DNA from 2 places in the Mesorhizobium sp. B2-3-10 genome. Region 1 is predicted to be linked to the other one. Evidence: riboswitches for the same ligand, from Rfam matches in the RefSeq annotation. Region 1 holds a riboswitch; the other holds the start of a gene.
What was found. Region 1 has a riboswitch for cobalamin ahead of FJ943_RS19905 (DUF1636 family protein). Riboswitches for the same ligand answer to the same signal wherever they lie in the genome.
Positions count from the first base shown of each region.

Region 1 (3,403 bases):
GGCTCGGCGAGGTCGTCGAGCGAGGCGGAGGTCGTGGTGAGGATGTGCATCGCGGCCCGGGCCTGAAAATCAGCCGGCGAGGATACGTTCGATCGCCGGGCGGTTCAGCCCCTTGAGGCCAATGACGACGAGGCGCGAGCGGCGGTCGTCCCCGGCGGTCCAGGCGCGGTCGTAGTAATGATTGACGCGCGGGCCGACGGCCTGCAGCAGGAGCCGCATCGGCTTGCCGCCGACCTCGACAAAGCCTTTCACGCGCAGCACGTTTTCCTGTTCGGCGGCCGCGGCGACGCGCTTTGCCAGCTCGTCGGGATTGGCGATCGAGGGAATGTCGACGATGAACGTGTCGAAGTCGTCATGCTCATGGTCGAATGCGCCGTCATGGTGGGACTTGCGGTTCTCGATGTCGTCCTCGACGGCGAGACCGAGCCCGAGCAGCACCGAGGGATCGACCTTGCCATGAGACGTCGGCACGATCTTCACGGCGCGGGCGGAGTGTTCGTTGATAATGGCGTTGGCGCGGGCTGAACCGGCGGCATCCATCAGGTCGCTCTTCGACAGGATGATCAGGTCGGCGCAGGCGATCTGATCCTCGAACACTTCCTCGACCGGATCGTCATGGTCGAGGCTCTCGTCCTGCGCGCGCTGCGCCTGCAGGGCGTCCATGTCATTGGCGACGCGGCCTTCCGCCAGTGCGGGACCGTCGACCACGGCGATGACGCCATCGACGGTCACGCGGCTCTTCACCGTCGGCCACTGGAAAGCCTGGACCAGCGGTTTGGGCAGAGCGAGGCCCGAGGTTTCGATCAGGATATGGTCGACCTTCGGCGTCAGCGACAGGATCTTGTCGAGCGCCGGCACAAAATCGTCGGCCACGGTGCAGCAGATACAGCCATTGGCCAGTTCGACGATGTTTTCCTCTGGGCAGGTGTCGATGCCGCATCCCTTGAGGATCTCGCCGTCGATGCCGATGTCGCCGAACTCGTTGACGATGATGGCAATCCGCTTGCCGCCGGCGTTTTCCAGGAGATGGCGGACCAGCGTCGTCTTGCCGGCGCCGAGGAAGCCGGTGACGACGGTGCAGGGAACGCGGGACAGAGATGTTGTCATGATCGATCTTTCAGCATGTCGAGGGGAGGGATGCGGGCAACGAGGCCGCGCTTGAGGCTATCGGGTCTGCCTCGCCAGGGAATGAGGCCGTCGTTCGAGGTGGCGAAGAGTTTCGCGCCGGTGACGAGATCGGCGCCGCTGGTCGTGGTCAGATCGCCGAACACATAGCTCCAGCAGCCGTCGCGCAGGACCGCGGCGCTCAGGCGGCGCTTGCAATTGCCGAGGCATTCGACCGTGCGGATGCGAATCTTCTCGCCCGAGGCGGCTTGGCGCGTATCTTCGGCCAAAAGTTCGCCGGCCCGGGGATGGGCGTCGGAGCCGGTCTCGTCGCGACAGGAAGCGCAGACAATGACCGTGATGCCGGCCAGGGGATGATCCCCGCCGGACGAAATGTCGGTTGTTTCAGCCGAAAAACTGCTGTCGCGATCCACATCAGGCTCCTTGCCCGGAAAACCCGCCAGGCGATCGGATTCTTGCATTCCAGACGGCAGGTCTCCTGGCTCGCGGGTCATCGCCTTGGGTAGCCGCCTTCCCGGGACAATCCCAGTGGCTTTCGGCCTTGGCTCTTCGCTCACAGTTGCGGGGACAGCCGCGGATTTGGGATCTTCAATCCCGCACCGCATTCCCTCTTGGCTCCTCCCTTTGCCGAGAGGAGACCGTCTGGATGGGATTTAGGCTCTTGCGGGCAGTGGTGTCAACGCGAGCTTACGACACCGCGATGTCGGACAGCGCCGGGCCGAGATCGCCGGCAGGCGTTATTTCCATCCGCTCGAGGCCAAGCCAGCCCTGCATCTGCTTCAATTCCTCGAAGAGTTGAGCCGCAGTCTCCGCCGGTGCATTGGCCTGCGCATAGGCCGCATGGACACGCAGGACACTGGCCGGCCGGTCAGCCTTGAGGTCGACGCGCGCCACGATCCTGTCGCCGAGCAGGAAAGGCAGGACATAGTAGCCGTATTGGCGCTTGTCGGCCGGCGTGTAGATTTCGATGCGGTAATGGAAGTCGAACAGCCGCTCCGAGCGCGAACGCTCGAAGACGACCGGATCGAACGGCGCCAGCAGAGCGCGGGCCTCGATCTTGCGCGGGATACGGGCGTCCTTGTGAAGGTAAGCCGGCTTGTCCCAGCCCTCGACACGGACCGGCAGCAAGTCGCCGAGTTCGACCAGTTCCTCCAGCCGGCCTTTCATGTCGGCCGGCGAGAGCCGAAAATAATCGCGCAGGTCGCCTGATGTCGCCACGCCATGGGCACGGGCGGAAATGCGCAGCAATTCGCGGTGCGCGTCCTCAGGCGTCGGTACCGGCAGATCGAGGATCGCCTGCGGCAGCACGCGCTCCGGCAGGTCGTAAAAGCGCTCGAAGCCGCGCCGGTGCGCGGTGGTGATGCGCCCGGCCCAGAACAGCCATTCGAAGGCGTGCTTGGCATGGCTCCAACCCCACCAGCCACCGGAGCCTTTCTGGCCTTCGAGCGCCGAAGCGGCGATCGGCCCGCGCGCGACGACCTCGCGGTAGATCTCTTCTATATAGGCGGCGTGCTCGCGGCCCCACTTGGCCAGCCCCAGATACATTTCATCGCCTTGCTCGGCGCGCTGCATGCGCCAGCGCATCAGTGGGTAGGTCTCGACCGGCAGGAACGAGGCTTCATGCGCCCAATATTCGAAGACGGTGCGCTTGCGCGTCACGGCGGCGTTGTCGAGCAAAGCGAGGGGATAGGGGCCGAGACGCGAATAGAGCGGCATGTAATGAGCGCGCACCACCGCACTGACGGAATCGATCTGCAACAGGCCGGTGCGGGACAGAACGCGGGCGAAATGGCGGCGGTCCGGCGTGCCGGCGGGGCGGGGATCGAGAAATCCCTGGGCGGCGAGCGCGATGCGCCGCGCGGCGGCAAGCGAGATCTTTTCCTTCATGCGTATGCGTCTCTGATGGACCTGTCTGGCGTCATTGCCCGGCGTGATTCCCGTCCATGCTAGCAGGGTTTTGGCGGCAACCCTGTCAGGAGACAAAAGTGGAGTTAAAAGCGAAGGAAATCAAACAGGAGCGGATGGGACCAGTTTCTCCCGGAATGCCGTCCAGCTCGGTGTTTTGAACAAGGTTTGACTTGCTTCGCTGGAAGTGCTGCGCTAACCCTCGCCGCGTTGCAGCATAGGCCCCTTAAAACGGTTCAGCGGTTAATCTGTCACGCTTCCGCATTAAGGTTCGGTGCTGTAGTCAAAGTGGATTGGCGCCAACGGAAAGCCGCTGCATGAACGCACTTCTCAGTTCGTACCTGCCCATCGTCCTGTTTATCGGCGTGGCACT
Region 1 is NZ_VFVT01000006.1:372,363-375,765, reverse strand. Features, by position in the region: gene cobN (cobaltochelatase subunit CobN) at 1-50, opposite strand, end outside; gene cobW (cobalamin biosynthesis protein CobW) at 70-1,107, opposite strand; gene FJ943_RS19905 (DUF1636 family protein) at 1,104-1,538, opposite strand; cobalamin riboswitch at 1,576-1,783, opposite strand; gene FJ943_RS19900 (winged helix-turn-helix domain-containing protein) at 1,813-3,012, opposite strand; gene FJ943_RS19895 (NADH-quinone oxidoreductase subunit A) at 3,348-3,403, shown strand, end outside.

Region 2 (3,403 bases), on a different contig from region 1:
ATCGACGGCCATGATATTCCCAATGGCCAGAACCAGATCGCCTACGCGAAAGAGGTCGTGACCGAGCGTTTTGCCGAGGCCAACATCCTTTTCGTCGTCGACCAATTGGTCAAGGGCGCCATACGCGCCATCACCGGCCTGCTCGGCGGCATCGCGGCCTTCCTGCCCATTCCTGGCCTGAGCGGCCTGGTTTCGTTCCTCAACACGGTGATTCGCCTGTCGCTGACCTATGTCGACGAGATCATTCTCGGCTACAACATCCGCAACAGTTCGTCCTCGCCGTTCGAAACCGCGCGCCAAGGCGTTGTGCTCTACGCCCAGAACGGCAAGACCATGGTCAAGAATGCCGTCTGGCTAGGGGTCATCATGTGGGGCGTGTCGTTCGTGATTTTCCTGCTGATGCTGGCTCCGGCAGCCGCTATTCTTTACGTCATGCCCGGGCAGCTCGCCGGCTGGGCTTTCGTGCTGGCAATCGTCTTTGCCTGGGCTTTCAAGGCGGCCTTCATCGAGCCGTTCGCCATTGCCTGCCTGATGCAGGTCTATTTCAAGACCATCGAGGGTCAGGTGCCCGATGCCGCCTGGGACGCCAGGCTGGCCGAAGCCTCGTCGAAGTTCAGGGAACTCAAGGACAGGGCACTGGCTTCTTTCGGTGGCTCACGGTGGGGCACTGCCGGCGCGACGAGCTGATCAACCGGCCTCGCCGGCGCACCGGCGACGGTGCCGAGGCGCGCCACTGCTGATTTGAGCGGCGCTTCGCCTTGTCCGCGAAAAGTCTCGCTCATGATAAGCTCGGGCAACGGCAGCCGCCGGCCCCAGCCGTGTGTTTCGAGATCCGGCTTCGGTGCGAATTCGGAAACGCGGCCGACGCAGAGATAGGCGATCGGCGTCACTTGATCGGGAATACCCAGCAAGCTTTTCAGCGCTTGCGCCTCGATGATGCTGACCCAGCCGACGCCGACGCCCTCGGCGCGTGCCGCCAGCCAAAAATTCTGCACCGCGCAGACCGTGCTGTAGAGATCCATCTCCGGATTGTGCCAGCGCCCCAGCGGCGAGCCTTTCGAGCGCTCGCGGTCGCAGGTGATGCAGATGTTGAGCGCGCTTTCGCAAATGCCTTCGAGCTTGAGCTTGCGGTAGAGCGCCTGCCGTTCTGCCTCGATTTCAGGCAGTTCCCGTTCTCGCGCGGCCAGGAACAGGTCGCGCACTTCCGCCCGCCGCGCGGCATCGCGAATGACGATGAAGTTCCAGGGTTGCATGAAGCCGACCGATGGCGCGTGATGGGCGGCAAGCAGCAGCCGCGCCAGCACTTCGTCGTCGATCGCTTCCGATGTAAAATGGCTGCGGACGTCGCGCCGCGTAAACATGGCGCGGTAAACAGCGTCGCGCGCAATCTGGTCAAATCCATCGCCCATTGGAGCGGTCATAGCTTCCGGCATCGCTTGTCCCCTTGCGATTGCAATCGATGTCATCCGCCTGACCATGCGGATGACGATGCCTGCCAGGCCGGTCTTCTGGCTCGGGATCAACCCGCGTCCGGTGCCTTCCCGTCATCGACAGTGGCATTTTACCGGCGCGGTCCCCCTCACAGCGTTGGGCACGCCACGGAGTTCAACCGTGTTCCCGATTCTCCCGCCAAGGCATTTGCAGCCAAGTGGAATCACTTGGCGTCGCAGAATGTCGCTAAAACAAACAGCCCGGCGGGCACCAGGCAGTGGTTGCGACCTTACGCCGAAGGGCCGGCGCCGCCAATGCCCGCAGCGATATGAATGGACGCAGGTTCGATTTTCCCCAGCGATCAAGCCGCAACGCATGGCCATCACGACGCCGGGGCACTAGATAGGGGGCATGGCCACCCGTCTCTACACGCACCCGATCTTTCTCGAACACATCACGCCGCCCGGTCACCCCGAGCGGCCCGACCGCCTGCGCGCCATCGAGCGCGTGCTCGACGACGAAGCTTTTGCCACGCTTGACCGCGTCGAGGCACCGCACGGCGACGAGGCGACCATCCTCTACGCGCATCCCGCCGATTTCGTCGCGCGTGTCCGCGCCGCCATCCCCGACGAAGGCATTGCCCGCATCGACGCCGACACCACCGCCAGCCCGAAAAGCTGGCAAGCGGTGATTACGGCGATCGGTGCCGCCAATGCTGCCGTCGACGACGTCTTTGCGGGCCGCGCCGACAACGTTTTCGTCGCCGCCCGTCCGCCCGGCCACCATGCCGAAAAGACCACGGCCATGGGCTTCTGCTTCTTCAACACGGCGGCAATCGCAGCGCGCCATGCGCAGAAGAAGCACGGCGCCGAGCGTGTCGCGGTCGTCGACTGGGACGTGCACCACGGCAACGGCACGCAGGATATTTTCTGGGACGATCCCTCGGTGCTCTATTGCTCGACGCACCAGATGCCGCTTTATCCCGGCACGGGCGCGAAGAGTGAGACCGGCGCCGGCAACATCGTCAATGCGCCGCTGGCGCCTCGGACGGGCAGCGAGGTGTTTCGCGATGCGTTCCTGTCGCGCGTGCTGCCGGCACTCGACAATTTCGCGCCGGATCTGATTATCGTTTCGGCCGGCTTCGACGCGCACCATCGCGACCCGCTGGCGGAAATCAATCTGACCGAGGACGATTTCGACTGGGCGACCGGCCAGCTGATGCAGCGCGCCGCAATCCACGGCGGCAACCGGCTCGTCAGCCTGCTCGAGGGCGGCTACGATCTGCAGGGATTGGCATTTTCGGTCGCCGCCCATGTCGGGCGACTGATGAAAGGATGAATGATGACCGGTGAGATCAACGAAGACGTCAAGGCGATGAGCTTTGAACAGGCACTCGACGCACTGGAGAAGATCGTCGATGATCTGGAGCGTGGCGACGTGCCGCTCGACCAGTCGATCCGGATTTACGAGCGCGGGGAGGCGCTGAAGGTTCATTGCGACCGGCTGCTGAAGGCCGCCGAGGACAAGGTCGAGAAGATCAGGCTGTCGCGCGACGGCAAGCCGGTTGGAACCGAGCCGCTCGACGCGGACTGAGGTCCGGAGCAGCCTTACCGGTTTTTGGACACGATCATCATTGAGGATACAGTTCGTCCCGATTGAAACGGACAAGAGGAGATACGGAAGCGATGTGCAGAAACATCAAGACCCTGTTCAATTTTGATCCGCCGGCAACCAACGACGAAGTCCGCGACGCGGCACTGCAGTTTGTCCGCAAGCTGAGCGGCACGACGCGGCCTTCTGCCAAGAACCAGCATGTGTTCGATCATGCGGTCGAAGCCATCGCGGCATCCGCACGCGAATTGCTCGATTCCCTCGAAACCCACCAGCATCCTCGCAATCGCGAAGAGGTGGCGGCCAAATTAAAAGCGAAAGCGGCGATCCGGTTCGCCTGATATGCCCAAGCGCCCACTGA
Region 2 is NZ_VFVT01000007.1:367,817-371,219, forward strand. Features, by position in the region: gene FJ943_RS22030 (hypothetical protein) at 1-687, shown strand, start outside; partial or broken gene bluB (5,6-dimethylbenzimidazole synthase) at 804-1,478, opposite strand; cobalamin riboswitch at 1,481-1,664, opposite strand; gene FJ943_RS22040 (histone deacetylase family protein) at 1,843-2,769, shown strand; gene FJ943_RS22045 (exodeoxyribonuclease VII small subunit) at 2,773-3,024, shown strand; gene FJ943_RS22050 (DUF2277 domain-containing protein) at 3,117-3,383, shown strand.
Region 2: linked by a shared signal. The riboswitch ahead of bluB (5,6-dimethylbenzimidazole synthase) and the one ahead of FJ943_RS19905 (DUF1636 family protein) in region 1 are both predicted to bind cobalamin.